3 regions of the Rhizobium sp. YTUHZ045 genome follow, and region 2 is predicted to be linked to each of the others. Evidence: predicted binding sites of a transcription regulator. Region 2 holds the regulator's gene; each other region holds the start of a gene.
The links. The regulator LexA, encoded in region 2, represses DNA repair genes until DNA is damaged. The targets are predictions, from matches to a motif close to TGTTCNNNNTGTGTTCNG.
Positions count from the first base shown of each region.

Region 1: a site for LexA is predicted at 6,094-6,111, ahead of NMA58_RS14015 (putative DNA modification/repair radical SAM protein). Genes of this name have one in related genera too.
Region 3: a site for LexA is predicted at 8,531-8,548, ahead of NMA58_RS20060 (ImuA family protein). Genes of this name have one in related genera too.

Region 1 is NZ_CP101432.1:2,777,177-2,787,953, reverse strand. Features, by position in the region: gene NMA58_RS14040 (sigma-54-dependent transcriptional regulator) at 1-766, opposite strand, end outside; gene NMA58_RS14035 (sensor histidine kinase) at 770-2,644, opposite strand; gene NMA58_RS14030 (dicarboxylate/amino acid:cation symporter) at 2,869-4,203, shown strand; gene NMA58_RS14025 (glycosyltransferase family 4 protein) at 4,289-5,347, opposite strand; gene greA (transcription elongation factor GreA) at 5,374-5,850, opposite strand; gene NMA58_RS14015 (putative DNA modification/repair radical SAM protein) at 6,117-7,349, shown strand; gene NMA58_RS14010 (UdgX family uracil-DNA binding protein) at 7,349-8,803, shown strand; gene carB (carbamoyl-phosphate synthase large subunit) at 8,913-10,777, opposite strand, start outside.
Region 2 is NZ_CP101432.1:1,725,458-1,736,234, reverse strand. Features, by position in the region: gene pdhA (pyruvate dehydrogenase (acetyl-transferring) E1 component subunit alpha) at 1-665, opposite strand, end outside; gene NMA58_RS08810 (FtsB family cell division protein) at 811-1,131, opposite strand; gene eno (phosphopyruvate hydratase) at 1,267-2,541, opposite strand; gene kdsA (3-deoxy-8-phosphooctulonate synthase) at 2,683-3,528, opposite strand; gene NMA58_RS08795 (VOC family protein) at 3,525-4,421, opposite strand; gene lexA (transcriptional repressor LexA) at 4,620-5,336, shown strand; gene NMA58_RS08785 (ComEC/Rec2 family competence protein) at 5,317-7,746, opposite strand; gene gltA (citrate synthase) at 8,036-9,325, shown strand; gene lpxB (lipid-A-disaccharide synthase) at 9,373-10,542, opposite strand; gene NMA58_RS08770 (LpxI family protein) at 10,539-10,777, opposite strand, start outside.
Region 3 is NZ_CP101432.1:4,082,549-4,093,325, forward strand. Features, by position in the region: gene NMA58_RS20030 (divergent polysaccharide deacetylase family protein) at 1-1,048, shown strand, start outside; gene NMA58_RS20035 (RNA pyrophosphohydrolase) at 1,073-1,606, shown strand; gene bfr (bacterioferritin) at 1,688-2,173, opposite strand; partial or broken gene NMA58_RS20045 ((2Fe-2S)-binding protein) at 2,139-2,547, opposite strand; gene NMA58_RS20050 (error-prone DNA polymerase) at 2,647-6,102, opposite strand; gene NMA58_RS20055 (Y-family DNA polymerase) at 6,099-7,517, opposite strand; gene NMA58_RS20060 (ImuA family protein) at 7,558-8,511, opposite strand; gene NMA58_RS20065 (metallopeptidase family protein) at 8,673-9,110, shown strand; gene NMA58_RS20070 (DUF1737 domain-containing protein) at 9,134-9,340, opposite strand; gene NMA58_RS20075 (HpcH/HpaI aldolase/citrate lyase family protein) at 9,340-10,245, opposite strand; gene NMA58_RS20080 (hypothetical protein) at 10,359-10,592, shown strand; gene NMA58_RS20085 (VOC family protein) at 10,701-10,777, shown strand, end outside.

The DNA of each region.
Region 1 (10,777 bases), 1.1 Mb from region 2:
TGACCTGCGTGGCCAGAGGCATGCTCTCGATCTCGTCGAGGAAAAGCGTGCCGCCGCTTGCATGTTCGATTCGGCCGGTGCGGCGCTTCTGCGCGCCCGTAAAGGCGCCGGCCTCGTGGCCGAACAGCTCGCTTTCGATGACGGTTTCGGGTAGCGCCCCACAGTTCAGCGCCACGAAATTGCCTTTCCGGCGGTGGCTCCACTGATGCAGGATCTGCGCGACCACTTCCTTGCCGCTGCCGGTCTCGCCGGCAACGAGCACGTCGACGTCGGTATCGGCGATGTGGCGAAGAATCTTTCTGAGATTCTCCATGACGGGCGTCTGGCCGATCAGCGGCAAAGTCTCTTGCGCATCTTCGGCTGCTTTGCGCAACACGCGGTTTTCCAGAACGAGCCGACGTTTTTCGCTGGCGCGGCGCACGCTCTGGACGAGCCTGTCGGCAGGGAAGGGCTTGGCGATGAAATCATAGGCGCCATCCTGAATGGCCTGTACGGCCATCGGAATATCGCCGTGGCCGGTCATCAATATCACCGGCAGGTCGGCATCCATGCCTTGCAGCATGGCGAAGAGTTGCAGCCCGTCGATCTCGGGCATGCGAATATCGGTGACGACGGGGCCGGCGAAGTCCGCCGGCAGGTCCGCCAGCGCCGCCTTGGCGCCGTCATAGGCGAAAACGGAGAAGCCGGCGAGCTCCAGCGTCTGGGCTGTGGCGCGGCGCAGGTCCCTGTCGTCGTCGATCAGCGCAACCGGGCTCCGTGTGTCCATGACCTAAGCCTTCCTCAGATGAACGATGAACCGGCTTCCTTCGCCATTGCTCTCAACCTCCATCCGGCCACCGTAATCGCCGACAATATCCTTGGAGATGACGAGCCCGAGGCCGAGGCCACTCTCCTTTGATGTGTTGAACGGCGTGAACAGGCCCTTGCGGATTTCAGGCGAAATGCCGGGGCCGTTGTCGACGACCGTCAGGGTCACCATGTCCGCATCGGTTGATGTTCTGACCTCGACGCGCCCCGCCTCAGCCTTCGGCGCCACTGCCTCCAGGGCGTTCTGAAGCAAATTGATGAGCACCTGCTCGAGGCGGATCCGGGTTCCCATGACCTGCAGCGCGGCCGGCGGCAGCTCGATGTCCAGCGTATCCATGCGGCCGGCAAAGCGGCTGCGCAACAGCATCACCGCACCCTCGATGACTTCCCTCAGGCCAGTCGGCTCGGCACTGCTGCGGCCCTTGCGGGCGAAGGTCTTCAGCTCCTCGGTGATCGTGCCGATGCGCTCCGTCAGCGCCGCTATGTTCTGAAGATTTTCGCCGGCAGGCGCGGTTTGGCCGCGCTCGAGGAAGGTACGGGCATTGTCGGCATAGGCGCGGATGGTCGCCACCGGCTGGTTGATCTCGTGGGCGACGCCGGCGGCCACCTGGCCCAGGATTGCCATCCGGTTGGCCTGCACCAGATCCTGCTGTACCGCCTGGAGCTTCTGCTCCGTGCTGCGGTGACCGGTGATCTCGGCCTGCAGGCGATCCCGCGCCTGGCTGAGATCGAGCGTCCGCTCGGCTACGCGCCGTTCCAGTTCTTCGCGCGCCTGCTGTTCGCTGAAGATCCTGAGCGTGATCGTCTGGCGGCGGCGCAGGAGGAAGGCGGCGCCGGCCAGAAGCGGCAAAAGCAAGAGCAGCGCCAGCATGCGCGTTTCGCGGACCGCCGCATCGACGGACGGCCCCAGCGCTACAAGATGCTGCAGATGCCACCTGGTTGCGGGGACTGGCATCGCGACCCCAAGGAAGCTGGTTTTTCCGGCGCCGCCGGGCATGACGATCTCGACGACGTCAAGCCGGTCGCCCAGATGTCGGACGATATCGAGCGGCAATGGCTGAAGCGGCGCATCACCAAATTGCAGGCTCTCGCGGATCGCCGTCAACCGATCCTCGGCGATCCGGCCGATCGTCATGAACCGCCATGAGGGAACGCTTGTTATGAGGACGATGCCGCGATCGTCGATGACGTAGGACGGTGCGCCCGAGGCATTCCAATCCGCCTCGACATCGTCGAATTCCACCTTGACGACGACGACGCCCAGAAGACCGCTGCTGCCTGATATCCGCTGGGAAATATAAAGGCCCGGCTTCTTGCTGACCGTCCCGAGCGCGAAATGCTCGGCCTGTCCTTCCGTGACCGCGCCCTGGAAGTATTCGCGAAAACGATAGTCATTGCCGACGAAGCTCGTCGGTTCGAGCCAATTGCTGGCCGAAACTGCGATGCCGTTCTTGTCTATGACGTAGATGACGGCAGCCTTCGTGCCGGCGGCCAGCGTCTCCAGCTTCCGGCTGAGCTCATTGAACGTGGCGGCGTCGCGTCCCGCCAAGGCGGCGGCGAGCGCGGTATCCTGCGACAGCACGAAGGGCAGCGCCCGGTATTTTTCGAGGACCGTGCGCAGCAGCGCTACATTCATCCTCGCATCGGTGCGTGCTTGTTCCTCCAGGGCCGCCTCTGCCCGGCGCCGGCCGATCTCGCCGCTGACCCAGAGGCTTGCGAGGACGGCCGAGAGGGCGAGCACTGCATAGGCCCACCACATCCGGCGGATGCGGTGCTGCAAGGGCAAGGAGGGCCAAGGCCTTTGCGAGACTGACAAGGACATGGGGGATTTGTGCATCTTTCCGCACGAGACGCAAATAGATTTGTGTGGTTTTTCGCATCTCCTGAAAGACCCAAGGGCCTATGGAAAGTTTTTATGCAGTAAATACAACACTCTAAAAAGGCTACGCGAAACTGGCACGGCGATTGCGAAAGAGAGGGCAACAACGGCTGAGCTGTTGGAGTGAAGCGAACGGCTCGGGAGGCCGGAGTTCGTTCCGGGCGAGCCTTTAGGAGGATATCATGATCGCAGCACCATTCGATGCAGTCGCAGACAGCAAGGGCAAGAAGCCTTTTTATACTCATCTTTACGTTCAGGTTCTCGCCGCCATTGCCGCGGGTATCATTCTCGGTCACTTCTATCCCGACCTCGGCACCCAGCTGAAGCCGCTCGGCGATGCCTTCATCAAACTCGTCAAGATGATCATCGCGCCGGTCATCTTCCTGACGGTTGCGACCGGTATTGCCGGCATGAGCGACTTGAAGAAGGTCGGCCGCGTCGCCGGCAAGGCAATGCTCTACTTCCTGACCTTCTCGACCTTGGCGCTCGTCATCGGCATGGTCGTCGCCAATGTTGTTCAGCCCGGCGCCGGCATGAATATCGATCCGGCTTCGCTCGACCCGAAGGCCGTCGCCACCTTTGCCGAGAAGGCGCATGAGCAGAGCATCGTCGGCTTCCTCACGAACATCATCCCCACGACGATTGTCGGCGCCTTTGCCGATGGCGATATTCTGCAGGTATTGTTCTTCTCGGTGCTGTTCGGCATTGCGCTCGCCATGGTCGGCGAAAAGGGTGAGCAGGTCGTGACCTTCCTCAATGCGCTGACGGCTCCTGTCTTCAAACTTGTCGCCATCCTGATGAAGGCCGCCCCGATCGGTGCCTTCGGCGCCATGGCCTTCACCATCGGCAAGTACGGCATCGGCTCGATCGCCAACCTCGCCATGCTGATCGGCACCTTCTACATCACCTCGCTGCTCTTCGTACTCGTCGTTCTCGGCGCCGTCGCCCGCTATAACGGCTTCTCGATCCTGGCGCTGCTGCGCTACATCAAGGAAGAGCTGCTGCTGGTTCTCGGCACCTCGTCGTCCGAGGCCGCACTGCCAGGGCTGATGAACAAGATGGAAAAGGCCGGCTGCAAGCGCTCGGTCGTCGGCCTTGTCATCCCGACAGGCTATTCCTTCAATCTCGACGGCACCAATATCTACATGACGCTGGCCGCCCTCTTCATTGCCCAGGCAACCGGCATCCAGCTCTCCTGGGGTGATCAGATCCTGCTGCTGCTCGTGGCGATGCTGAGCTCGAAGGGGGCCGCTGGAATCACCGGCGCCGGCTTCATCACGCTTGCCGCGACGCTCTCCGTCGTGCCCTCCGTGCCGGTCGCCGGCATGGCGCTCATCCTCGGCATCGACCGCTTCATGTCGGAATGCCGGGCGCTGACCAACCTCGTCGGCAATGCGGTCGCGACGATCGTCGTGGCACGCTGGGAAAAGGAACTGGATACCGCGCAACTCGCCGCAGCTCTCGGCGGCCAGACGGAAGAGGGCGTCCCGGCTGTGACGCTTCAGCCGGCGGAATAAAAGGCGGCTTTGTTCGCCCTTCTTGGATATTTGCAGCGGCCCGTCATGTGATGGGCCGTTCGCTTTTTGCTAAATCTCGTTCCGCTCAGCCGCGATTATCGCCGAGTAGGCGATCGTAGACGGCGCCGATCGCGCGTGCTTCCTTCTCCAGAGCGAAATTCAACCTGACGTGGCGCAACGCATTCTCGCCATGGGCAATCGCGAGAGTTGGATTTGCGATGTAAGGGGCGATGGCCCGCGTCAGCGCCTCGCCATCGCCCGCAGCCACCACCGCGCCGGTCTCGCCTTCGGCGATGAGTTCGGCATAGGCGCCGGCGTCCGATGCCACCACCGCGGTCCGCGAGGCCATGGCTTCGAGCGGCGTCAGACCGAAGCCCTCATTGCGGGAAGGGGCTACGTAAAGCGTCAAACGGCGATACCAGATTTTGATATCGGGCACTTCACCGAGGAAAAGGATACGGTCGGCGAGGCCCGCGGCGGCGACATCGGCCTTGAGCTTTTCGCCGAAGTCGGTGTGCTCCGCCGTCACGCGGCCGGAGACGACGGCCGTCCATTCGGGGTGCTGCGGTAAGAGTTCGATCATCGCTTGGACGAAGAGATCGGTGCCTTTCTGATGGCGCACGCGGCCGAAGCAACCGACGAGATAGCGTCCGCGCAGCCCGGTGGCGCCAATGCCATCGTCGGCCGTTTCCGGCGGGTGGAACAAGGAAAGGTCGACGCCGTGCTGGATGACCGTGTGAGACACCTCGAGAAAGGAGCCGGAACGGTCGCTGGTCGCGATTACCGCATCCATGCGGCGGATCAGCCATTTCGTATAGGCGGTGTGACGGCGTTGCGCGGCCGAGGTGAAGAGCAGCTTCAGCGGCATGCGCAGGACATGGCAAAGCAGGATGCCGACGGCCATCTCATTGTTGCGGCGGGCGTGCCAGACGCGGTGACGGCGTCGGGCCGGCGGGCGCCAGAGCCCGAAAAGCTGCGCCCAACTCAGTTTTGGCAGGCCCTCCGGCAGGCCCGGCCCGAGCGTTGCTATGCGCATGCCAAGCCGGATCTGGCACGGGATGAGCTGGACGATGGTCGAGGTGACGCCGGAGAGCCGGCGCTTGAAATTGGGCGCGATGATCTCGACGTCACGAATGTCCGGCAAGGATGGATCTCATGTCTGGCGGGCGATCAGCCCCAGGAAACCTGGAGGATTTCGTAGGCCTTGGAGCCACCGGGCGCGTTGACCTCGATGGAATCGCCGACTTCCTTGCCGATCAGCGCACGGGCGATCGGGGAGGAGATGGAGATGCGGCCGGCCTTGACGTCGGCTTCCTGGTCGCCGACGATCTGATAGGTCTTTTCTTCCTCGGTGTCCTCGTCGACGAGCTTCACCCTGGCGCCGAACTTGATCTTGTCGCCCGACATCTTGGTGAGATCGATAACCTCGGCGCGCGCCGTCAGGTCTTCCAGCTCGGTGATGCGGCCCTCGTTGTGGCTCTGGGCTTCCTTGGCGGCGTGGTATTCGGCATTTTCGGAAAGGTCGCCATGGGCACGGGCTTCGGCGATCGCCTCGATGATTCGGGGACGCTCTTCCTGCTGACGCCAGCGCAGTTCTTCCTGCAGCTTGACGAAACCACCCTGTGTCATCGGTACCTTATCAACCATTTTTCTGTCCTTCACTCCTTGCGGCCGCCCGTCTTGCGTCAGCACAGTCAGGCACACACAAAAGAAAACAGGTCCCGAAGGGGAGCTTCGGAACCGTGCCACAATCATAGTTGCATGCTTATAGCAGATCGCCACGGCTGATTTCCAGAAAATTCGCATAAATGAAACGCAACCCACTGCGACACCGGGCGATGCGCCCCAAAAATGGGCAGGGGCCGGGCCGGCCATATTGACTTGACCGTCAAGAACATATAGTGAACAAAAGGATGAAGAAGTCGCTTGCCGAACGCTTAGCCATTCTTTCCGACGCCGCTAAATATGACGCCTCCTGTGCTTCCAGCGGTACGGAGAAACGCGATTCGAGCGCGAGCGGCGGGCTCGGTTCGACCGAGGGATCCGGCATCTGCCATGCCTATGCTCCGGACGGGCGGTGCATTTCGCTTCTGAAGATACTGCTCACCAATTTCTGCATCTACGACTGCGCCTATTGCGTCAATCGCTCCTCGAGCAATGTCGAGCGGGCACGCTTCACGGCGGAGGAGGTCGTCTGGCTGACGCTGGAATTCTACCGCCGCAACTATATCGAAGGCCTCTTCCTGTCCTCCGGTATCATTCGCTCTTCCGATTACACGATGGAGGAGCTGGTTCGCATCGTCCGCGAACTGCGGGTGACGCATAGTTTCCGGGGCTACATCCATCTCAAGGCGATCCCCGAGGCGTCGCCGCATCTGATCGAGGAGGCGGGGCTTCATGCCGACAGGCTGTCGCTCAATATCGAGCTGCCGACCGATAGCGGGATTACCCGTTTCGCACCGGAGAAGAAGCCTGCCAGTATCAGGCGATCGATGGGGGACCTCCGGCTCAAGATCGAGGCGGCCAGTGAGCCGACATTAAAGACGAGGAAACGACAGCGTTTCGTCCCGGCCGGCCAGAGCACGCAGATGATCGTCGGCGCGGACGGGGCCAATGATGCGACGATCCTGGCGAGCAGCGGCCGGCTCTACAGCAGCTATGGCCTGAAGCGCGTCTATTACTCCGCCTTCAGCCCCATCCCCGACGCTTCGAAAAACCTGCCGCTGATCAAACCGCCGCTGATGCGAGAACACCGGCTCTACCAAGCAGACTGGCTGTATCGGTTCTACGGTTTCGGCATCGAGGAAATCACCGCAAGCCAGGCGGACGGCATGCTTGATCTCAATCTCGATCCAAAGCTTGCCTGGGCCCTTGCCAACCGGGGCGAGTTTCCGGTCGACATCAACAAGTCTGAGCGTGAGCGACTGCTGCGTGTGCCGGGCCTCGGCACCAAAACTGTGAAGGCGATCGTTTCGGCGCGCCGTTTTCGTCGCCTGCGGCTCGATGATCTCTCCCGGCTCGGCGTTTCGATCAAGAAGGTCCAGCCCTTCATCGCCGCGGAAGGCTGGTCGCCAAGGCGGCTGATCGACCGCCCGGACCTGCGGGCCATGTTCGAGCCGCAGCCCGAACAATTGTCGTTGCTATGATGCGCCGGGTGGTTCTCGCAGGACGCGGAGATCTTGCCGAATGGCGTGACGCGGCACGCGCCCTGGCGGCGGCCGGCATATTGCCGGAGGAGATCGACTGGCGCGAAAGGAGCGCCGAGGCCGATCTGTCCTTTCAGCGGGACGCCATGCCGCCGGCGCCCGCGACGACACGCAAGCCGATGACGGTGCCGCCCGCCTTCATAGGGCTTGTTGAGACGGTTCTCTGCCATTCCGATCCGGCGCGATTTTCTCTGCTGTACCGTCTGCTCTGGCGGCTGCAGATGGACCGGCAGCTGTTGGAGGTGACGTCCGATGAGGATGTCGTGCGGGCCAAGCTGATGGCGAAGAGCGTTCGGCGCGACGCGCACAAGATGACGGCCTTCGTCCGTTTCAAGGAAATCGATGCCGCGTCGGCAGGCCGTCGAAAATTCCTTGCCTGGTTCGAGCCGGACCATCACGTCGTCAGGCGCACCGCTCCCTTTTTTCAGCGGCGCTTCAACGACATGGACTGGCTGATTGCAACGCCGAAGGGATCGGCGGCCTGGGACGGCGAGCGGCTGACGATTGCCGACGAGCCGTGTGAAAAGCCCAATCTCAGCGATGCCACCGACGAGCTCTGGCGTACCTACTACGCCAATATCTTCAACCCGGCGCGACTGAAGGTGAAGGCGATGCAGGCGGAGATGCCGAAGAAGTACTGGAAGAACCTGCCGGAGGCGGATCTCATTCCTGGCTTGATTGCATCGGCCGAAAGCAAGGTGCAGGAGATGGCGGCGCGGGAGGCGACGCAATCGCTGCCGTTCCACGACCGCTTGCAGCAGGCGGCACGCAATCTCCCCGCAGAACCTGAGGCTCCAGCGGGCACGCTGGAAGCACTGCGCGCGGAAGCCGCCGTCTGCACGCGCTGTCCGCTGCATGCTAATGCCACCCAGACCGTGTTCGGGGAGGGGCCGCGCGATGCGCAGGTGATGTTTGTCGGCGAGCAGCCGGGCGACCAGGAGGATATTGCCGGCCGCCCCTTCGTCGGACCTGCCGGCAGGCTTCTCGATCAGGTGATAGCAGAGGCCGGCATCGACCGATCGAGGCTCTACGTCACCAATGCGGTCAAACATTTCAAGTATGAGCCGCGTGGCAAGCGGCGCATCCACCAGAAGCCCAATATGGGCGAGGTGAAGCATTGCCGCTGGTGGCTCGATCGGGAGCTGGCGCTGATCAAGCCGAAACTGATCGTCGCAATGGGCGCGACGGCGATTGCGGCGCTGACCGATGTGAAAGAGCGCCTGCAGGATGTCAGGGGGAAGGCGATGGCGATCGAAGGAGGGCGCACGCTGTTCGTCACCGTGCATCCATCCTATCTGCTGCGCATTCCTGACGAGCGGCTGAAGGCAGAGGAACTGGCGCGGTTTCGCGAGGATATGATGGAAATTCAGGGGCTTATGATCTTAGCCGGTTAAATTGATTCCGGCGAGGTAGCGCCAACGCCCATTAAGCGATGGCGCTATCTCTTTGTTTTTACGCAATCCAGCAAGACTGCGGCACAGTTCTGCTGGAATTGCTCTCATGTCAGGCGAAATAGCTCTGCAGCGGCCGGACTTCGAGATTGCCCGCCCTCAGCGCCTTGATCGCCTGAGCGGCGGCTTCGGCGCCGGCCATCGTCGTGTAATAGGGCACCTTCTGCATCAACGTCGCGCGGCGCAGTGACTTGGAATCCGAGATCGCCTTGTTGCCGTCCGTGGTGTTGATGACGAGCTGGACCTGGCGGTTGCGGATCGCGTCCTCGATGTGCGGACGGCCTTCCAGGACCTTGTTGATCTTGGTGGCGGTGATGCCGTTTTCGCCAAGGAAGCGGGCGGTGCCGCCGGTTGCCAGCACCTTGAAGCCTTCTTCGACGAGGATGCGGATCGCCGGCAGCACGCGCGCCTTGTCCTCATCACGCACGGAGACGAAGACTGTTCCATCACGCGGCAACTCGACGCCGGCGCCGAGCTGCGACTTGGCGAAGGCCAGGGCAAAATCAGTGTCGAGGCCGATCACTTCGCCGGTCGAGCGCATTTCCGGGCCGAGCAGCGTGTCGACGCCGGGGAAGCGGGCGAAGGGGAAGACGGCTTCCTTGACGGCAATGTGGGTGAGCTTACGCGGATCGGGCTTTTGTCCATAAGCGGCGAAGGTCGCGTCGAGCGTCTCGCCGGCCATGACGCGGGCGGCGATCTTGGCGATTGGCGCACCAATGGTCTTGGCGACAAAGGGCACGGTGCGCGAGGCGCGCGGATTGACTTCGAGCACGTAGACAGTGCCGTCCTTAATGGCGAACTGGACGTTCATCAGGCCGCCGACATTGAGCGCCTTGGCCATGGCTTTGGCCTGGCGCTCCAACTCGTCGAGCAGTTCGACCGGCAGCGAACGCGGCGGCAGCGAACAAGCGCTATCGCCGGAGTGGATGCCGGCTTCCTCGATATGCTCCATGATGCCGGCGACATAGACGTCGGTGCCATCGGAGAGGCAGTCGACGTCGACTTCGATCGCGTGAGTGAGGTAGCTGTCGAAGAGCAGCGGATTCTTGCCGAGCAGCGTGTTGATCTGGCCGGTCTTGTCGTTGGGATAACGCTGCTTGATATCCTCAGGCACCAGTTCCGGAACCGTATCGAGAAGGTAGGTCTGCAGCTGGCCTTCCGAATGCAGGATCTGCATGGCGCGGCCGCCGAGCACGTAGGAGGGGCGCACGACCAGCGGGAAGCCGATTTCGGCGGCGACCAGACGGGCCTGCTCGACCGAATAGGCAATGCCGTTGTTCGGCTGGTTGAGGTCGAGCTTCATCAGAAGCTTCTGGAAGCGGTCACGGTCTTCGGCGAGGTCGATCATATCAGGCGCGGTGCCGAGGATCGGGATGCCGTTCTTTTCAAGCGCCTCGGCAAGCTTCAGCGGCGTCTGGCCGCCGAACTGGACGATGACGCCGACGACTTCGCCCTTTTCCTGCTCGGCGCGCAGGATTTCGATTACATCCTCGGCCGTCAGCGGCTCGAAATAGAGACGATCAGACGTGTCGTAGTCGGTCGAGACGGTTTCCGGGTTGCAGTTGATCATGATCGCTTCATAGCCTGCATCCTTCAGCGCGAAGGCGGCATGGCAGCAGCAATAATCGAACTCGATGCCCTGGCCGATGCGGTTCGGGCCGCCGCCGAGGATGACGACCTTCTTGCGGTCGGAGACCTGGGCTTCCGAACGCGCGGCGCCGACGAAAGGCGTCTCGTAGGTCGAATACATATAGGCGGTCGGCGAAGCGAATTCGGCCGCGCAGGTGTCGATGCGCTTGAAGACCGGGCGGACGTTCAGGCCGTTGCGGAGTTCTGCGACTTCCTTCGGGCGCTTGCCGGTCAGCGTCGCGAGGCGCGCGTCGGAGAAGCCCATCGCCTTCAGCATGCGCAGGTTGG
Region 2 (10,777 bases):
CGTAGCGAGTAATTCGACTGAGCGGTGGCACGGGCGGTCGAGGTGCCCATGGCGTAACGGTTGTTTTCGACGATATAGACGATCGGCAGCTTCCAGAGAGCCGCCATGTTGAAGCTCTCGTAGACCTGGCCCTGGTTGGCAGCGCCGTCGCCGAAATAGGCGATGGCGACATTGCCGTTGCCGCGGTAGTGGTTTGCAAAGGCAAGGCCGGTTCCGAGCGAAACCTGGGCGCCGACGATGCCGTGACCGCCGTAGAAATGCTTCTCTTTCGAGAACATGTGCATCGAGCCGCCCTTCCCGTGGGAATAGCCGCTGCGGCGCCCGGTCAGTTCCGCCATGACCCCGCGCGCCTCCATGCCGGTTGCCAGCATGTGGCCGTGGTCGCGATAGGCGGTGATGACCTGATCGCCTTCCTTCTGCGCCATCTGCATGCCGACGACGACAGCTTCCTGACCGATATAGAGATGACAAAAGCCGCCGATGAAGCCCATGCCGTAAAGCTGACCGGCCTTCTCCTCGAAGCGGCGGATCAGTAGCATCTCGCGATAGGCCTTGAGTTCCTCATCCCGGTCGAAGTCGGCTACCGGGCCTCCATTCGATGCTTTGGCTGCTGGTTTTGCTGCAGTTTTGCGGCTGGAAACGGTCGCGGTCTTTCGCGGCGCCATTCAACCCTCCCTATGGGTTTGTCGTTTCTCGGTGGCGCGTACCATAGGGAAGAAATATGACCACAGCAATGCCATAATTGCATGGCTCGTATTCGACGCTAAATTATTGGAAATAAATCAGAAATTCCAATTAACCGAATTCCGGTTAATTGGAATAATGATTGAATATGACGATCTCGTCCGCACGCGACATATTCAGCTGATATCGCGCCTTTTCGTCCAGCATGTCCTTGTCGAGCGAGCCGTCACTCAGTAGCGCCACCTGGCTTTCCAGATGTTCGCGCTTCGCCTTCAGGACGGCAAGCTCCCTTTCGCGCGCAACGCGCTGACGCTCGAACGTCTCCGTCGCCCGCAGGCCATAATCGCCATGGATGCAATGATAACCGAAATAGGAAAGGAACGCGACCGTCATAGCCGGGATGACGAAGCGGCCGAGCTTTCTCTTCTTATGATGCTTTGTCCACATACATGCATGCTCTTGAACGCATTACCAATTCGTTCAGCATAACGCGCAGAGATTAACCGTTCATTGACCGTAACCGCCGGCAAGAAAAAACCCGCGCCGGTGAGGCGCGGGTCGAGCATTGCAAATCAGATCGGATCAGCCTTTGATGATCGAGCGGCCGGCATATTGGGCCTGGGGGCCTAGGCCCTCCTCGATGCGGATCAGCTGATTGTACTTGGCGAGACGGTCAGAACGCGACAGTGAGCCGGTCTTGATCTGGCCGCAGTTGGTGGCGACGGCGAGATCGGCAATGGTCGAATCTTCCGTTTCTCCGGAGCGGTGCGACATGACGGCGGTATAGGCTGCCTTATGCGCCGTGTTAACGGCATCAAGCGTTTCCGTCAGAGAGCCGATCTGGTTGACCTTGACGAGGATCGAGTTGGCGACGCCCATGCGGATGCCGTCGCGAAGGCGGGCCGAGTTGGTGACGAAGAGATCGTCGCCGACGAGCTGAGTCTTCTTGCCGATCAGATCGGTCAGCGCCTTCCAGCCCTCCCAGTCGTCTTCGGCCATGCCGTCTTCGATCGAGATGATCGGGTATTTGCCGGCGAGCTCGGCCAGATATTCGGCCATGGCGCCCGACTCGAGCGTGCGGCCTTCGCCCTCCAGAACATACTTGCCGTCCTTGAAGAATTCCGTCGAGGCGCAGTCGAGGCCGAGGCACATGTCGTCGCCCGGCTTGTAGCCGGCTTTCTCGATCGACTTCATGATGAAGTCCAGGGCTTCGGGCGCACTCTTCAGGCCGGGAGCGAAGCCGCCTTCGTCGCCGACATTGGTGTTGTGGCCCTGCGCGGCAAGCTCCTTGCGGAGCGTATGGAAGACTTCCGAACCCATGCGCACGGCGTCGGCGATCGAATCGGCGCCGACCGGCAGGATCATGAATTCCTGGAAGTCGATCGGGTTGTCGGCATGAGCGCCGCCGTTGATGATGTTCATCATCGGCACCGGCAGGAGGCTGGCGGAAGCGCCGCCGACGTAACGGTAAAGCGGCAGGCCGGATGCCTGGGCCGCAGCCTTGGCGACGGCGAGCGAGACGCCGAGGATGGCGTTGGCGCCGAGGCGCGACTTGTTCGGCGTGCCATCGAGCTCGATCATGATGTTGTCGATCTGGATCTGATTTTCGGCATCGATGCCGCCGATCGCGTCGAAGATCTCGGTGTTGGCGGCCTCGACCGCCTTTTCGACGCCCTTGCCGAGGTAGCGCTTGCCGCCGTCGCGCAGCTCGACCGCCTCATGTGCGCCCGTCGAGGCGCCCGAGGGAACGGCCGCGCGGCCCATGCTGCCGTCTTCGAGATAGACGTCGACTTCGACGGTGGGGTTGCCACGGCTATCGAGGATCTCGCGGGCGATGATATCGGTGATTGCAGTCATGGGTTCTTCCTGCTCGGTGGGTGATAAGTCGTTCGAAGCCTGTCATAATCGAAGGCGTGCAAATTACAATGGCGCAATTTCCAGCCTTCGAGCGGGTATCGCATCGTGGCCTAAACCACGATCATGGCAGCCTGTTGAACGTTAGGCCTTGGCGATCGCATCGAAGGCAAGCAGCTTCTCAAGCAGTCGCGGCATGTCCTTGAGATAGACCATGTTCGGCCCGTCGGACGGTGCGTTGTCGGGATCCTGATGGGTTTCGACGAAGACGCCGGCAATTCCCGTCGCCACTGCCGCGCGCGCCAGCGTTTCCACGAACTCGCGCTGGCCGCCGGAGGAATCGCCCTGCCCGCCCGGCTGCGCCACGGAATGGGTGGCGTCAAAAATGACGGGAGCTCCCATCGCCGCCATGATCGGCAGCGAACGCATGTCGGAAACCAGCGTATTGTAGCCGAAGGAGGCACCGCGCTCGCACAAGAGCACATTCGGATTGCCGCTGGCGTTGAGCTTCTTCAGAACGTTCTTCATATCCCAAGGGGCGAGGAACTGGCCCTTCTTGACATTGACGGCGCGGCCGGTTCTGGCGGCGGCGATCAGAAGGTCGGTCTGACGGCAGAGGAAGGCCGGGATCTGCAGAACATCGACCACCTTGGCCACCTCGGCGCATTGCTCGGCCGTATGGACGTCGGTTATGACGGGAAAGCCGAATTCCTTCTTGAGGTCGGCAAAGACCTCCATGCCCTTTTCCAGGCCGATGCCGCGTTCAGCCGAGAGCGAGGTACGGTTCGCCTTGTCGAAGGAGCTCTTGTAGACGAGGCCAATGCCGAGCTTGCCGCAGAGCTCCTTCAGCGTGCCGGCGACCATGAAGGCGTGATCCCGGCTCTCCATCTGGCATGGACCGGCGATCAGCGACAAGCGGCCAGTATTGGAAAAAGTGACCTGGCCTTCGCCTTCGCCGATCCTGACTTCGGAATTCGTGTCGGTGCTCATCGTGTTTCCTCGAAGGCGAAGAGCGCACCCTGCCCGGGCGTGGGCTTCACCAGAATGCGATTGTTCTTGCGTGTGAATGTGATCCCGTTAGCACCCAAATGCGCTTCTGTCACGGCAAGATCGATGACGGTGAAGAGGATTGCCCGCCCCCGCAGGCCGCGATCGGCTGATGAGACAGCGGTTTCGAAATAGGCCTCCAGCCCTTCCGGCGTCATCAAGCTGATCTTTGCATTCGATGCCGCGATATTCATGCCGAAACCGGTTTTCTCCACCGCCGCCTGCCCAATCGCAAGCCCGACGAAGGCGGCGAATGCCGCCGGGTCCGGTGCACAAAGTGCGATCTCGGCAATGCCGATCACGCCATTGGCGTGCGTCTCCAGCGCGGCGCGATCTGTAGGGAACGAATTGATGCGCTGGCAAGTAAAGAGAAAGAAATCGGGGGCGCGCAAATCAGCTGCAAAGGCCAGCTTAAAGCTGCCGACGCTCTCCGAACCGTCCGGCATCCGCATCGGCCGGCTGAACTGCAACATCTCACCGGCGCTCGCGCCGTTGCTGACGAAGCGCTTATGATCGAGGTCGGCATCCTCGCTGAGGAAGGCCAGCGCAGAAAGTCCCTCCTCGCCGCAGCGGAAACGGAAGGCGCGATTGCGGGCGATGAAGACGTTGCCCTGGCGGGCCGCTGCCTCGCTCTCGTCGACACTCGCCACGCCAAGCGGCTCCAGATAGGTCTTGTCGGCGAAAAAGATGCAGGCATTCTCCGTTCCGAAGGGATGGCGCGCATCGGCGGCGACGGTGAAACCGAGCTTGCCGAGCCTTTCACGCGCCAGATCGATATTGACCACGGGCAGCACGACATGATCGAGCGGGTGCGACTTGGCGGAATGCGCGTTCATGAATATCCTCCTGAAACCGGCAAGAGATGTGCGACAGCACCACCCCTCAATGCAAGACATGTGCGCCAATCCGGCAAATGAAAATAAAAATCTCCACGAGTTGGCGCGAGGGTTTACGGAAATTTAGCTACTTGCGGAACACATATGGAACATATAGTGTCCGTTCTGGATTTGTTTCAATCACGGGGTCTGACGTCGATGCTCACGCGCAAACAACAGGAGCTTCTCCTTTTCATCCATGAGCGCATGAAGGAATCCGGCGTTCCTCCCTCTTTCGACGAAATGAAGGATGCCCTGGATCTCGCCTCGAAATCCGGCATTCACCGCCTGATCACGGCGCTTGAGGAACGCGGCTTCATTCGCCGCCTACCGAACCGCGCCCGGGCGCTCGAGGTGATCAAGCTTCCGGAGGCCTATAACCCCAGTCTTCAGCGTCGCGGTTTTTCGCCGAGCGTCATCGAGGGCAGCCTCGGCAAGCCCCAGCCGGTCGCCGCCCCCGCTGCGCCAAAGCCGGTCGCCGACAATGGCAACTCCGTCTCCGTGCCGGTCATGGGACGTATCGCCGCCGGCGTTCCGATCTCGGCGATCCAGAACAACACCCACGATATCGTCGTTCCTTCCGATATGCTCGGCTCCGGTGAGCACTATGCGCTGGAGGTCAAAGGTGATTCGATGATCGACGCCGGCATCTTCGACGGCGACACCGTGATCATTCGCAACGGCAGTACCGCCAGTCCCGGCGATATCGTCGTTGCCCTCGTCGATGACGAGGAAGCAACGCTGAAGCGTTTTCGCCGCAAGGGTGCCTCGATCGCGCTCGAGGCCGCCAACCCGGCTTATGAGACCCGCATCTTCGGGCCCGACCGCGTCAAGGTGCAGGGCAAGCTCGTCGGCCTCATCCGTCGCTATCACTGACGCCGGATGGGCTGGAATCGGTAAAACGATCATTGCGCCAATCATAGGCGCGATGGCGCATCCATGGTCGCGACAAGGCATCGAAGGCGGTGGTGACCTCTAGGCCGGCATCGGCGAAACGCAATTCGAGCGAGCCGGTCCTGCGCAGCGTCTCGCCGGTGAAAAGCGTGCCACCTGAACGGCAGCTGTTGAAACGCAGACGGACCGAGGTCACGACGATATCGGCCGTATCGCAGGCCGGGCCGAGATAGGCGGCATTGTCGATGACGGTGACGATATGGCCATTGCCAAGTCTTGATGTGCACCAAGCCTTCTTGACGCAGGAAAAACGGTTTGCTTCACCGCCTGCGGCGGCTGCCCGCATCGCCGCACTCGCTTCGTTCTGCTGATCGCGGGAAAGCCTGACACGGCGGTCTTCTCCTTCCGGAATGGCCGGACCATCCAGCATCTTCGGCGGATCATGTGTCGGCAGCACCAGCGCTCTCTGCCACTGGTCGAATATGAAATCCGGCGGGTTTTCACGGTTGGAAGCTATTGCCTCAGCCGCGACGACCGCAACCAGACTGCCATCCTCCGAAATCACCAGATCCGGCGGCCGGGGAACCGGCAGAAGCAGCACGATGAGCGTCGAGATGGCGATGATCGATGTGCCGACATGGCGCAGCCGAGTGCGCAGCAGCGTCAGCAGCAGAAAGCCTGCCACCGCCGCTGCGAAATACCAGCCGGGCAAGCGGCCGATGCCGATATCACCGCCCCAGCCGGACACCGTCTTGGCAACCGCAATCACCAGATCGAGGCCGAATCCGACGACCTTCCAGAGCGGAGCGTCCAGACCGAAAGGCATGAGCAACATCGCCAACAATCCGGCCGGCATGACGATGAAGGAGATAATCGGCATCGTCGCAAGGTTTGCCGGCAGGCCGTAAGCCGTCAGGCGATGAAAATGCTCGATCGAAAACAATGCGGTGGAAAAGCCGCCGATCAGCGAGGTCAGGAAGACGCCGCCGAAGAAACCGGCGACGGCAACCACCGGCCTGATGATCGGCAGTTTCAGAAAAGCGTTTTCGCGGACACGCCTGTCCTTCCATAACTGATAGCCCGATACCAAGGCCAATGTTGCGGCAAATGACATCTGAAAGCTCGGTCCCAATACTTCCGAAGGTGAAATGGCGATGATGATGAGCGCGGAGAGAACGACATTGCGCAGGCTGATCGACGGCCGGTCGAAGAAGACGGCAATCAGCATGATGGCCATCATGATAAAGGCGCGCTCGGCCGAAACCCCGAAACCGGAGATCAGGTAATAGGCGGTGACGGCGATGAGCGCGCCGGCAGCGGCGATCTTCTTTGTAGGATAGGCTTGGGCGACGCCGGGAAAGAGGCTGAGCAGCATCCGAAAGCCGACGAAGAAGATGCCGGCCGACAGCGCCATGTTGAGACCCGAGATCGCGACGATATGGGCAAGGCCGGACTGGCGCAGCGCCTCCGTCGTCGCGTGCGATATGGCGCGCCGTTCATCCGTCACCAGGGCAGCGGCAAAGGCGCCGGTATCACCGGGCAGGATCGATCTTATGCGGTCGCCGATGCTGCTGCGCAGCTGGTGGAGCCATTCGAGCAGGGCGTCCGCCGTCGACCTGGCCGCCTGCGGGCCTGCCTCCAAGTCGAGTTTCTCCGGCGCACTATAGAAGAAACCATTGGCGCCGATGCCGTCGAAATAGGCACCGAAGGAGAAGTCGTTGAGCGCGGGAAGTGCGGGGCCCGCCGGCGGCGTCAGACGTGCCTTGCCGGTGATGATGTCGCCGATCTCGAAAGGCGCATCGGTGCCCCGGACGATCGCGGTGATGCGTCTCGGCGGCCGTTTCAGCTCCGGCGCCTCGGTGCCGGCGACGGCAAGAATGTAGCGCCAGCGCCCGCGCCCGTCGCCTTCCCGCCGTTCGACGCGGCCAGTCACCGTCGTCGTCACGGATGAATCGAGGATCACCGTCGAAGCCCGCCAGCTCTCGAACTGAGCTGAGAGCATGCCGCCGGCGAAAAGTGCCAGCGCCATGAAACTTGCGCGCAAGGCCGGTCGGCTGGGACCGGTGAGGAAAACCGCGGCCGCCGACACCAGCAGGCAGAACAGCGATGCAACGAGGGGAAAATCCGATGCAGCAAGAAACCAAAAGGCCGAGCCGGCTCCGAGGAAGACCGGCGAGAACAGCAGCAGGCGGCCATGATCGGCCTCTTCGCCCAGCATGCAGGCCCCGGCACGCAGCGATTGCCCGGCGGTGGCCAGCAGCCGACGATGCAATGGGGTCTGCGACTGCGTCCTTACCGATTGAGTCACCACCGCAGGCGCAGGAAAATCTGGCGGATCGGCAAGGCCGACGCCCGCTTGCGGCCGCAATTCGGCTGTCGTCGTTTCCTGCATGCCCCGCCCAAGATCACCCCGCCAAGCCCTAAGAATGCAACCTTCAAGCAAATCCGGCAAGGATAATCGATTGAAATACGAGGGAAAATCGTAAGCGGCAAAAGGCCAGTCGAATCATCGGCTTCCGCTATGCGTGCGGCTCATCGCTGCGGTGCCTAAAAGGTGATGCCGCAATGCACAAAATGCCGTCACGGTAACTTGGCATTAGCGTCACGATCATATAGCTATCGGAAAGGACGCTTAACCCCTATGGCGCTTTTGTGGCGCCACCGACATTTCGGAGGACAGCATGACGGATCAAAGCGCTACAATAAAAATCGGTGACAAATCGGTCGACCTCGCCGTTAAAAGCGGCACGATCGGCCCGAGCGTCATCGACATCGGTGCCCTCTACAAGAACACAGCTTCCTTCACTTACGATCCGGGCTTCACCTCGACCGCATCCTGTGAATCGAAAATCACCTATATCGACGGTGACGAAGGTGTGCTGCTGCACCGCGGCTATCCGATCGAGCAGCTGGCCGAGCACGGCGATTTCCTCGAGGTCTGCTACCTCCTGCTCTACGGCGAGCTGCCGACGGCCGCGCAAAAGAAGGACTTCGACTATCGTGTCACGCACCACACGATGGTGCATGAGCAGATGAGCCGCTTCTTCACCGGCTTCCGCCGCGATGCACATCCGATGGCCGTCATGTGCGGCTGCGTCGGCGCACTGTCGGCCTTCTATCATGACTCCACAGACATCACCGATCCGCACCAGCGCATGGTCGCCAGCCTGCGCATGATCGCCAAGATGCCGACGCTTGCCGCCATGGCATATAAATACCATATCGGTCAGCCCTTCGTTTACCCGAAGAACGACCTCGACTATGCGTCGAACTTCCTGCGCATGTGCTTTGCCGTCCCCTGCGAGGAATATGTGGTCAATCCGGTGCTTGCCCGCGCGATGGACCGCATCTTCATCCTGCATGCCGATCACGAACAGAACGCCTCGACCTCGACCGTCCGTCTCGCCGGTTCATCGGGCGCCAACCCGTTCGCCTGCATCGCCGCCGGCATCGCCTGCCTATGGGGCCCCGCGCACGGCGGCGCCAACGAAGCAGCGCTCAACATGCTGACGGAAATCGGCACGGTCGACCACATTCCGGAATATATCGCCCGCGCCAAGGACAAAAACGATCCGTTCCGCCTGATGGGCTTCGGTCACCGCGTCTACAAGAACTACGATCCGCGTGCCAAGATCATGCAGAAGACGACGCATGAAGTGCTCGGCGAACTCGGTATCAAGGACGATCCGTTGCTGGAAGTGGCGATGGAACTGGAGCGCATCGCGCTCACCGACGAATATTTCATCGAGAAGAAGCTCTATCCAAACATCGACTTCTACTCCGGCATCACGCTGAAGGCGCTGGGCTTCCCCACCACCATGTTCACAGTGCTCTTCGCCCTTGCCCGCACCGTCGGCTGGATCGCGCAATGGAACGAGATGATCGAGGATCCAGAACAGCGCATCGGCCGTCCGCGCCAGCTCTATGTCGGCGAACCCAAGCGCGACTACATCCCGGTTTCGAAGCGCTGATCGCTTCAGAGCTCAAAAAGAAACCCGGTCAGGAATGGCCAACCCGGTCAGGAATGGCCGGGTTTTTTCTTTTCCAAAACGTCGAGAAGGATTTCGGCGGCCTGTTCGCCGGGCGGCTTTTCCGTCTGCATGCGCTGCCAGATGAGCTCGTAGCCTTCCTTCATGGCCTTCAGCTGATAGGTATCGGCCGACAGCCTTTCCATCCAGCGTGCAAGGCTTGCGCCGCGGACGACATCGTTCAGATATTCCGGCACGACCGGGTAATCGGCGATCAGATTCGGCAGCGCGCCGGTCCAGGTCTTGATGCCCGATGTCAGCATGCGCATGATCCAGTCGACCTTATAGGCGGAGACGACGGGAACGTCGGCAAGTGCGAGTTCGAGAATAACGGTTCCAGACGCCGCCATGGCTGCATCGGCCTCGGCAAAGGCTTTCCATTTTGCTTGCGCGCCGACGACGATCTCCGGCTTTACCGCCCAGCCCGCCGTCATTTCGCGGACGAGCGCTTGCCTGTGCATTATGGTCGGCAGAATGAAGCGTGTCGGCCCATTACGGGCGACGATTTCATTCGTGGCGACCTCGAAATAAGGCAGAAGCTTCTGGATCTCGGAGGAGCGCGAGCCGGGAAGGAGCAGGATCGGGCCGTTGCCTGGCTGCCTTCCCACGCGCAGGCGACGTGTCTCCAGCAGCGCTGGGTCGGCGACCAGACGATGCCCGACATATGTCGTCGCCGGCCCATTGAGGCGCTGCATGGCTGCCGGTTCGAAGGGCAGGACGGCAAGCACGTGATCGACATAGCCGAGCATGCGCGTGGCGCGATATTCCTTCCAGGCCCAGACGCTCGGACAGACATAATTGACAACAGGCAGATCGGGCAACGCGGTGCGCACGCGCTTGGCGACGCGATGGGTGAAATCGGGACTGTCGATAATGACAAGGATATCCGGCTTTGCAGCGACGATCTCAGCCGTGGTGCGACGGATCAGGGCAAACAGCCTTGGCAGCCGGCTCAGCACCTGGGTGATGCCCATGATCGACAGCTCGGAAAAATCGAACAGGGATTTCAAACCTTCCGCCTGCAGCCCCTCGCCGCCAACGCCGACAAGCTCCACCGGTCCGCTGTAAATCCGCTTGAGCGCCGCGATGAGATCGGCCCCGAGCAGATCGCCCGACACTTCTCCGGCAATGACGGCGATCTTCAGCGGCGTCCCGTTCATTCGACCCCCCATGCCGGCAGACCGCGATCGATGCCGCAGACGAACAATCCAGCCTCGTCGGCGGCGCTGATGACCGCGGCCCGATCAAGCACCAGTGAGCGACCGGCTTCGATTGCGATGCCGGCAAGGCCGGCTTTCGCAGCGTTCAGGATTGTCGCAACGCCGATCGCCGGCAGGTCGGCGCGAATATCCTGTTGCGGCTTGCAGAGCTTGACGAGCACGCCGCGGCGGCGCG
Region 3 (10,777 bases), 2.1 Mb from region 2:
GCTCGAGCGCAAAAAAACGCCGGCAACCGAGCAAGCGGCAGCGCCCTCTTCCAGCACACCTCAACCAGCGCAGACGCCGGCCGGCCAGGCGGCGGATGGAATGCCGCGCGCGGAACCGCGTTCGGGCGCCAATGTCGAGCAGATGGTTACCGGCGACGGCTCCGTCGTTACCAAATACAGCCCCCGTCCCCGCGACGGCAGCGGACCGGTATTGGTCGATGCCATGCAGGTCGGCCAGGATCCGCGCATGGCGGCGCTGCCGAACGAGACACTGCTCGAGGATTCGGCCTATGGCAGGCTGCCGATCGTCGGTCCCGACGGCCGACGGCCGATGGATCAGTATGCCCGCCCCTCGTCCGGCGCCCGCGGTGTGCGCATTGCCATTGTCGTCAGCGGCCTTGGGCTCAGCCAGACAGGAACGCAGCGCGCCATCGCCGAATTGCCCGAGGAGATCACGCTGGCCTTTGCCGCGAGCGGCAACAGCCTCCAGCGCTGGATGCAGGAGGCTCGCCGCGGCGGCCATGAAATCCTTCTTCAGGTGCCGCTTGAACCGTTTGATTATCCGGCCAATGATCCGGGCCCGGAGACCCTGCTGACCTCAAAGCCAATCGCCCGCAACATCGAGAATCTGCACAAGGCGATGGGCGAGATCACCAATTACACCGGTATCATGAACTATCTCGGCGGCCGTTTCCTTTCCGACCCTGCCGCCATGGAACCCGTGATGCGCGATATCGGCAAACGCGGCCTGCTCTTCCTCGACGACGGGACGTCGGCGCAGTCGAAGACGGCGGATGTCGCCAAGGGGACCGAACTGCCCTATGCCTTTGCCGATCTGCAGCTCGACGGCCAGCTTAATGTCGACGCCATCCTGAAGAAACTCGACGAGCTCGAACGCATCGCACGCAAAAACGGCCAGGCGATCGGCATCGCCTCGGCTTTTGACGAAAGCGTCGACGCCATTGCCAAGTGGAGCGAGGAGGCTTCGATGCGCGGCATCGAGATCGTCGGCGTCGCGGCGCTTTCCAACGACCCCAAAAACCCCTGAGATGATGTCTCAACGGAGAAGAAGATGAGCCAAGCGACCGTGAAAGCCGAGGATCTGCCCTATCGCCCATGCGTCGGCGTGATGATCCTGAACCGCGATGGCCTGGTCTGGGCCGGCCGACGCATCCCTGACGGCAATTCCGAATATGACGGCTCGCCGCAGCTCTGGCAGATGCCCCAGGGAGGCATCGACAAGGGCGAGGATCCCCTGGATGCCGCCTATCGCGAGCTCTATGAGGAAACCGGCATCAGGACGGTGACGCTGCTCGCCGAGGCAAGCGATTGGATCAATTACGATCTGCCGCCGACGCTGATCGGCATCGGACTGAAAGGAAAATTCCGCGGTCAGACGCAGCGCTGGTTCGCCTTCCGCTTCGAGGGCGACGAGAACGAGATCGCCATCAACCCGCCCCCCGGCGGCCACGATCCCGAATTCGATGCCTGGGAATGGAAGCCGATGCAGGAGCTACCTGGCCTGATCGTCCCCTTTAAACGCGCCGTCTATGACCAGGTGATCGCCGAATTCCAGCATCTGACAGCATTGAAATCGGAGGACTGATCAGACCGGGATGCTTCCGATTTGCGCGCGGCGAGCACGGGAGTGCCGGCCGCCCTGACGCGGCCGGCATCTGGTAGGAGCTTATTCGGCTTCGTCGGCGGAATCGGCGTTGAGCTGGCCGTATTTGCTTTCGCCGATTTTTTCGAGCAGATCGAGCTGCGTTTCGAGGAAGTCGATATGGCCTTCTTCATCGGCCAGCAGCTCTTCGAACAGCTTCATCGACACATAGTCGCCGGCGTCATAACAGATATCGCGCGACTTCTTGTAGGCCGTGCGGGCGTCGTACTCGCCGGCGAGGTCGGCTTCGAGGGCTTCCTTGACGTTCTGGCCGATACGCAGAGGGGCCAAGGTCTGCAGATTGGGATGACCTTCGAGGAAGATGATGCGGGCGACAAGCCGGTCGGCATGATGCATCTCTTCGATGGACTCGGCGCGTTCCTTCTTGGCGAGTTTGGTGTAGCCCCAATCTTCGAGAAGACGATAGTGAACCCAATATTGGTTGACCGCACCGAGTTCGAGGAACAATGCCTCGTTAAGCCGCTCGATGACCTTTTTGTCGCCTTTCAATGTCCGCTCTCCTGTTTTCCTCATGGAACTGCTTCAAGCGCGACATGAAATCAAATATTTCGGCCTCCGTCGAGTGGCGACGGGCGTGATATTCCTCGGTGGTCTGGATGATGATGTCGACCACGTTGGGGAAGCAGCCGCAGCAACGGCCGCGTTTTTCCATGGCGTGGTAGACCTTCGCAGGCACGATAAGCTGCCAACAATCTTCGTCGAGAAGGTTGGTGATAACCTCCCGGATTTCCTTGTCGGTTATGTAATTGCAGCTGCAGACAAGCACGTCTTCATTTCCAAACATGACACTGACTATCGTGTTTTCTGCTAAAGAAGATGGTTGCTGTCAAGAAAAAATTCGAGTCCGCTTCCCTGCAAGGCACGTTAGGCGGAGCCTGTTGCAAATTTTCTAATATTCGCTTCGGAGGCGATGACATGCACGACAAAAGACGTGGAGATAAGTCAGGGGCAGCGCGACGCGTTCAATGAAAATTCCGGCCGCGCGGCATGACATCGGCGGTTTCCGCCACATCCGTATGCCGGTTTGCGGCAGCCGTCTCTCGCCCCATCCTCTTGCGCGCATCGCCAAGCTGCCGCTGGTCGCCGCCGGGCCGCAATACCTCGTCCGAGCGTTCGCAAGCGCCGAAACGGCGGGCCTCGCGCTGCAGGATACCAAGGGCAGGCGTCATGTCCTCGATATGCTCGACGACGGTATGAATCACGCCACTCTGGCTTTGCAGTTTTCCGAAGATCTTCACCAACCGCGCACCCATGACGACCGACCGGTATTTTTCGAAAATTTTCGGCCAGACAATCGCATTGGCAACGCCGGTTTCATCTTCCAGTGTCATGAAGATCACGCCGCTGGCCGATCCCGGTCGCTGCCGCACCAGCACCAGGCCGGCAATCGTCACCCGCTGCCCGTTCGCGACGCGCAGCAAGTCGACATTGCGTGTTACGCGAGCATTGCGCAAATCGTCGCGCAGGAAAGATACGGGGTGCGCCTTCAGCGACAGCGACAGGTAGCGATAATCTTCGATCACCTGCTCTCCCGGCAGCATATCCGGCAGCTTTGCCTGAGGTTCGGGCTGCAGATCGATATGGCGCACTTGCCCGAAAAGCGGCAGTTCCTCCGTTGCGCTCTTCACATCGAGAGCCCGTACCGCCCAAAGCGCCTCGCGACGCGATAGTCCGATGGATTGAAAGGCGTCCGCATCCGCCAGTCGCTCGATGACGGATTTCTGCAGCCCGGAACGCAGCCAGAGATCACGCACCGACGCGTAACCTCCTCCACGATTGTCGACGAGCAACTGCATATCGGTGGACGAAAGACCCTTGATCTGCCGCAGGCCGAGCCGTACCGCATGTCGTGTCCTGATGATTTCCCGCATTTCACGGTGCCGGAAATCAATGGCCGTATGATCGAAGGCGGCCTCTTCCAGGGTACAATCCCAGTCCGACTGGTTGATATCGACCGGCAGGATTTTCACGCCATGCTCTCGTGCATCCCGTACCAGTTGGGCCGGCGCGTAGAATCCCATCGGCTGTGAATTCAGCAGCGCCGCACAGAAGACATCGGGATAATAGGCTTTGATCCACGAGGAGGCATAAACCAGCAGCGCGAAGGAGGCGGCGTGGCTTTCGGGGAATCCATACTCACCGAAACCCTTGATCTGATTGAAACATTGCTGCGCAAATTCTTTGGTGTAACGCTTGTTTGTCGTCATCCCCTCGATGAAACGCGTCTCGAAATTGCCGATCGTGCCGGTTCTTTTAAACGTTGCCATGGCGCGTCGAAGCCGGTCCGCCTCCGCTGGCGCAAAGCCTGCCGCAGTGATTGCAATCTGCATGGCTTGCTCCTGGAACAAAGGCACACCAAGAGTTCTTTCAAGAACCGTCTTCAGCTCCTCACTCGGATATTCGATCGGAATATTCCTTTTCGTCTGTTCCCGTCTTTTCAGATAGGGATGGACCATGTCGCCCTGGATCGGTCCCGGCCGGACGATCGCCACCTCGATGACAAGATCATAAAAGCGCCTGGGCTTCAGACGCGGCAGCATGCTCATCTGCGCCCGGCTTTCGATCTGGAAAACCCCGACCGTATCGGCGCGGCCCATCATGTCATAGACCGGCTCGCCTTCTTCTCCATGCTCCCTATTGCCGAGATCGGCGAGCGTCTTCTTGATCTCATAATGCAGTTCAAGCAGCGAGAAAGCTTTCCGCAGGCAGGTGAGCATGCCGAGCGCCAGAACATCCACCTTGAGAATCTTGACATTGTCGAGATCGTCCTTGTCCCACTCGATCATGTATCGATCCGGCATCGCCGTCTTCATGATCGGCACCACTTCGTCGAGCCGGTCCCGCGTGATGACGAAGCCACCGACATGCTGTGTGAGGTGACGCGGAAAACCGAGGAGTTCCGATGCATATTTCAGCACATTCCGCGTCACTGGATTTTTGATGTCGAGGCCAGCCGCCTTCGCATCCCGCTCCGAGAGATTGTCTTCCGACCAGCCCCAGACGAGACTGCTGATGGCCGACTGAACATCCTCCGACAGGCCAAAGGCCTTGGCGACTTCGCGGCCTGCCGAACGAGTGCGATAGCTGGTGACGGCTGCCGTCAGCCCGGCATGCGCGACGCCATACCTTCCATAAATATGCTGGATGACATCTTCACGCCTATCATGCTCGAAATCGACATCGATATCAGGCGGCTCGTCCCGGTCCATCGAAATAAAGCGATCGAAGAGGAGCGTGCTCTTTTGAGGATCGACTTCGGTAATCTCAAGACAAAAGCAAATGACCGAATTCGCTGCCGACCCCCTCCCCTGGCAGAGCACACCAATCTGATAACGAGCGTGCTGGATGATCTTGTGAACCGTCAGAAAGTAGGAGGCATAATTCTTGTCGCCGATGAGTTTCAGCTCATACTCGATCTGCTGCGCCACTTTCTCGGGAATACCATCCGGATAACGTTTTGCCGCTCCTGCCCACGTCAGCCTTTTCAGAGTTTGCTGCGGGGTTTCGCCGGGATCGTTTTCCGCGGGATAATTATGTTTCAACTCGTTCAGGGAAAAGCTCAGCCCTGCGAAAAACACCTGCGTATTCTCGACCGCGTGAGGATAGTCCCGGAAAATCCTGGATACTTCACGTGCATCCTTGAGAAAGCGCTCGGCATTGGGCGCCAGAAGGAATCCGGCTTCCGAGATCTGCACATGCTCCCGGATCGCAATCACGATATCAGAAAGCGGCCGGCGATCGGGGTGATGATAGAGCGGCTGATTGGTTGCAATCAAGGGCACACGGTTTCGGGCGGCCAGCATGGAAAACACCGCAAAGGCCTGCCGGTCCCGCCCGTCATAGGCTGGCGACAACGCCATGAAAAATCCCTTGCGGAACCGTTTGCGAAACCGCTCCAGATAGTCTTCAAGCACCGGCTGGCGGGCAGGATCGCTGATAAGGCTCCGGTCCGGAACGAGCGCGAGCATCATCTCGTCGCCCCATTCCATGAGCTCTGCTTCTGTCAGAATGCAGGCGCCCTTGACTGCCTCTTCTTTCAGATTGCCCGCGCTGAGGAGACGACAGAGATTCGCCCAGCCCTGCCGATTGCGGGGATAGGCGAGAATATCAGGCGTTTCATCGGAAAAGACGAGTCGGGCGCCCGGCTGAATCCGGATAGGATCGAGAATCTCTTCTCTTTTCCCTTCCTTCGCTGCCTGAGCCATAATCGCATCTCTGTTTTTATATCTCTCCTCAAGCTGCTCGGCCTGCGCATGTGCCCTGACGACGCCGGCAACCGAATTGCGGTCCGCAATGCCGAGACCGACGAGTCCGAGGTGAGCGGCCTGCACGACCATCTCCTCCGGGCTGGAGGCACCTTCGAGGAACGAGAAGTTCGTTCTCGTGCCGATTTCGAAGAATGCAGGCTCGGCCCTCATGCAAAGACCCCATGCATGAACCAGCGTGGATCGGGTTTTTCACCATAAAGACCCTGACGATAGATCCAGAAGCGGTGTCCAGACTCATCCTCTATTCTGAAATAATCGCGCGTCTGCGCATCATCCCCATCGATCCACCATTCCATGGCGACCCGTTCCGGTCCTTCACTTCTTGCCACCTGATGTTGTGTCCGCCGCCATCGGAAAGTCTGCGGTGGACCGTCCGGCACTTCAGCAAATGCGACCTCAACAGGCTCCGGGTTTGCAAAGAGCCGCAGAGGGCGCTCCTCACGAAAAGGAAGCGCGCTGTCCTGCTTCACTTTCTGCAATGCCGGTAGGCTCTCCATTGCCGGTACCGCGATCACGGCCCGCTCCGGCACATGGCTTTCCCGAAGTTGGAAACTTTGCAGGCAATCCCGGCCAAGACGGGCCGAAACGCGGTCGACGAAGGTTGAAAGAGAGATTTCATCCTGCCGGTCACCTTCAAAATCGCCCTGCGTGTCGTTGAACGGGTCATGCCGCAGCACATTCAGGCGCAGGATCTCGAAACCATAGCCGGCATCGATATCGTCATAAATCGCATGCAGCCGTTCGGAAAATAACCCTGCAACGAGCTTCGGCTCGCGAAGCGGCCGCGAAGCACCGACGGAAATGCGGAAAACCCTGCCGTCGACACGAAACAGCACTAGCTCGAACACCCGCCCGCCGGCACCGCGCGCTTCCAGCGACGGCTTCAGCGACACGGCAACCTGCCCGGTGACGGCAAGGATCTGTTCTTCCGTTCCGATCGGCTCGATCAGACGACGTTCGGACGAAAGACTGGCGACGGGACGCCGGGGCGAGATCGGCTCCTCCTCGCGGCCCAGCGCCTGGTCGAGCCGCAGAAGCAGCGCCTGGCCAAAACGGCGGGTGAGCGGCGCCCGCGGCGCATGAATGACATCGCCGACATATTTGAGCCCGAGCTTTTTCAAAGCCTCGACGATCTGTTCTTCCAGGCGCAAGGCCGCGACAGGCAGCGGCATCAAAACATGTTCCGTCTCCTCGTCTTCCACGATGCCGCCGTTTCCTAAACGGGAGACAGCCCAGGAAAGGCCCGGCGTCGATGAGACCGCACCTCGTGCATCGAGCCCCATATGGAAGAGCCGCGACAGAATATCCTTGAGAAGAGCTCTTTCCCCGCCGAAGAGGTGAGCGCAACCGGTAATGTCGAGAAGCAGCCCATCCCTGCCATCGAACGCCACCATCGGCGTATAACGGTCGCACCAGTCGGCAATGGCTTCCAGAAGCCGGCGGTCGGCCGCAGGATCTTCTTCCATGACATCGAGCGCCGGATACATGGCGCGCGCTTCGGCAACGCCTTGATCCTTCCGCAATCCCAACCTCTCGGCGAATTCGTCCAGCGCCGTCAAACGCATGGCGTTGTTGAGCTTGCCGCAACAGACGAGCGGCGGTTCTTCAGGACGCCCTTTCGAACGCCAGGAAAGCCCCCAGCGCTTGCGTGCGATGCGATCTGTGGCCAGATGCGGGAAGCTGAGCGCCAGAATGCGCTGATTTTTCGCCTGGAGACCGAGTGAAGCTTGGTTCGTCGACGGCAAGAAATTCGCGTTCATGGGGGCTCCACTCCAGAAGGAAGGAGAATGGAGCCGGATGTCGGCTCTTCTCCAGCGTGAGACGGAAAATCGGGTTGCCGATGCTGCCGGCTAGCTTCGATCCGTCCGGTAACGGCCGCAGATGCGACGGCGCCGGCTCGACCCGAAGGCGCAAAGCAGCACTGCTCGCTTCCTCCGCGCCGGCTTGACGGATGAGGAAAAGCGGACGGCGGGCGGCACGCGCCCTGAGGCTAAGCCGACGGCTTTCGGTCAGACCGAAATGCAGAGGATTGCCACGCACCTCCATGACGACGGCAGAGAAGGCTGCGCTTTCAACGGCAGCTTCCGCAAGCCAGAGCGCATCCTCCAGCTTGCGCGGCGCGGCATGGAAAAATCGCTCCGGCTTCAATCCGAAATCCTTAAGCCCCGGGGCATAAGGCCGGCCTGCTTCCAGCGCGCCAACCGCATCGCCGATCCAGAGCAGCGGCAGAAACCTCCCGGCATCTTCCTCTTGTTTCTGCATCCACGTCACAACAGCCATAGCCAGGCCGCTTGCCGCCCCAGCATCGCGGGAACTTGCAGCGCGAAATTCAATGATCGCGTCGAGCGGCAGGCCGCCTTCCATCGCCTCGTCGAGCGGTGACACGCCAATTGGCAGGCGAAGCCCGAGGTCGTTCCGTTCCTGAATCTCTCCGGTCTTTTCCGAAGCCATGGCTTCCCGCTCCGCTGCCGCAAGCGCCGGCGCAGGCTTTCCTTCTAGCTTGGCGATGGTTTCGCGGAGCGCAAAAAGCCGCTCGCGCGCCAGGGCGTTCTGCGCCATGGCGTTTACTCCGTCGTCTTGTTCCTGTTATGTTCTTATGGATTCCAGAGAGCTGAAGAAGAGTCAACAATCATTTTTTATGAATTTATTCCTGCCTTTGATTCCGCACTCGAAAATCGGCGGCAAAGGTTCTATATGGGCCCGCAAAGGAAGGAATATTCATGGCCCGCGTAGACCAGAGCGATGATTGGCAGGACCGCCATGCGCCGACGATCAGCACCTTCGAGTCGCTGGCCATGGAGGCTTACAGCCATCTACCGGATGAATTCCGCCAGCTGACGACCAATCTCACCATCGAGATTGAGGATTTCCCCGATGACGACGTTTTCGAGGATATGGCGCTGGAAACGCCTTTCGACCTGCTTGGCCTTTTCGAAGGCAGGGGAATTTCGGAGCGTTTCACCGTGGAAACCGGCGAAATGCCGAACCGCATTCGCCTCTACCGTCGCCCCATCCTCGACTATTGGGCCGAGAACGACGAGACGCTCGGCGATATCATCACTCACGTCCTGATCCACGAGATCGGCCACCATTTCGGGCTGAGCGATGAGGATATGGAGCGGATCGAGGCCAGCGCCGAGGAAGCCGCCGAGCGCTGAAACCGTGCGTTCGGCAGAACGCGCTATTGCTCGGAGAGCTTCATCTCCGGATCGTAATCCTTGCCTTCGACAGTCTTGACGACGGCCTGGCCGCATTGCATCGCGCCGGTTGCGGCATTGAAGGCATAGGTCGGCGAACCCTCCAGCGACCAGCCCTTGTTGAGGGCGGCGGTGACCTTGTGGCAGAAGGAAGCGTCGTCGGGACCGGTCAGGAAGCGGTAGAGTTTCATCAGGCGGGCTTTCTTGCAGAAATCAGGCGGGCTTTATGAACCAGAGCTTCGGCCTGGACAAGATGCAGCCGCTCGATCATCCGGCCGTTCGCATTGATGACGTTGAGGTCTTGGGCGGCCGGATCGGCAAAGGCTGATATGATTGCCTGCGCTTCGGCAATCTCTTCCGCGCTCGGACCGAAATGCCGGTTGGCGGCCGCAATCTGCGCGGGATGGATCAGCATCTTGCCGGAAAAACCCATAGCGCGACCCTGCCCGCATTCGACGTCGAAACCTTCGCCATCCCGGAAATCGTTGAAAACGCTGTCGAGCGCATCAAGCCCATAAGCCTTGACCGCGAGAATGACCTGCATCAGCCAGGGCACGAGAAAGCTTCGCCCCGGCTGCGGCAGGACGCCGGTTTCCTTGCGCAGGTCGTTGAGGCCGACGACGAGGCAATCGAGCCGCGCCCCCGGCATGCGGCCGGTTTCGGCGATCGCCCCGACGTTCAGCACGCCGCGCGGCGTTTCGATCATTGCCCAGATGCGCAGCTCCTCCGGCACCTGCGCATCTGCCAGCAGATCGCCAATATCGATGACATCCTGGGGTCCATCCACTTTCGGCAGGAGAACGGCGTCGGGCAAAAGCGCCTTGACCAGATCGAGATCCGCCGCCCCGAATCCGGATGACAAAGAATTGATACGAATGATCCTTTCCTTGCCCTCGAGCGGCTGTCCGCCAAAAAAAGCATGCAGATTTTCCCGCGCCTGGCCCTTGCTCTCGGGCGCGACGGAGTCCTCCAGGTCGAAAATAACCGCATCACAATCAAGGGAACGGCTCTTTTCGAGCGCCCGCAGGTTGATGGCCGGCACACTCAGCACCGAGCGGCGCAGACTTGAGGAACGCAGAGGTGTGGTTTGCTTCATCAGCCATTAGTGCCAAGCTTCGCAAAGCCCGGCAAGACAACAAAAAGCCATGCTTGCCTTGCAGAGAGGAAAAGGAAGGACCACATTCCTTTCTGTAGAAAGGTTTCAAACCCATGCAGAACATTCGCTCCATCTTCTTCATGCTGGCCGGCGCCACCTTCTTTGTCGCCATGCTGCTTCTCACCTTCTCGGTGACGCTTGCCGTCGGCGGCATCCTGACCGTGTTCATGGTCGGACGCGCGCTTTCGATGAAGATGAAGCCCGCTCCGGTGCGCGCCAAGGCAAACAACGGCAAGCCGGAGATGCGCGTCTGGAACGACGGCCGCGGCACGATCATCGATCTCTGAGGTCCTGCTTTCAAAAATATTGGCCGCCACTGTCGGATCATGCTTCCATGATACGTCTTTGAAGCAGCCGGGCATTCAGCCGGCGCTCAAAAACGATGGAGGACGAGCATGGATACGATGGAAGACAAACCGGCCAAGCTGCCGCCGGTGAAGAATGGCCTGCTGCCCTACCTGACCGTCGATGG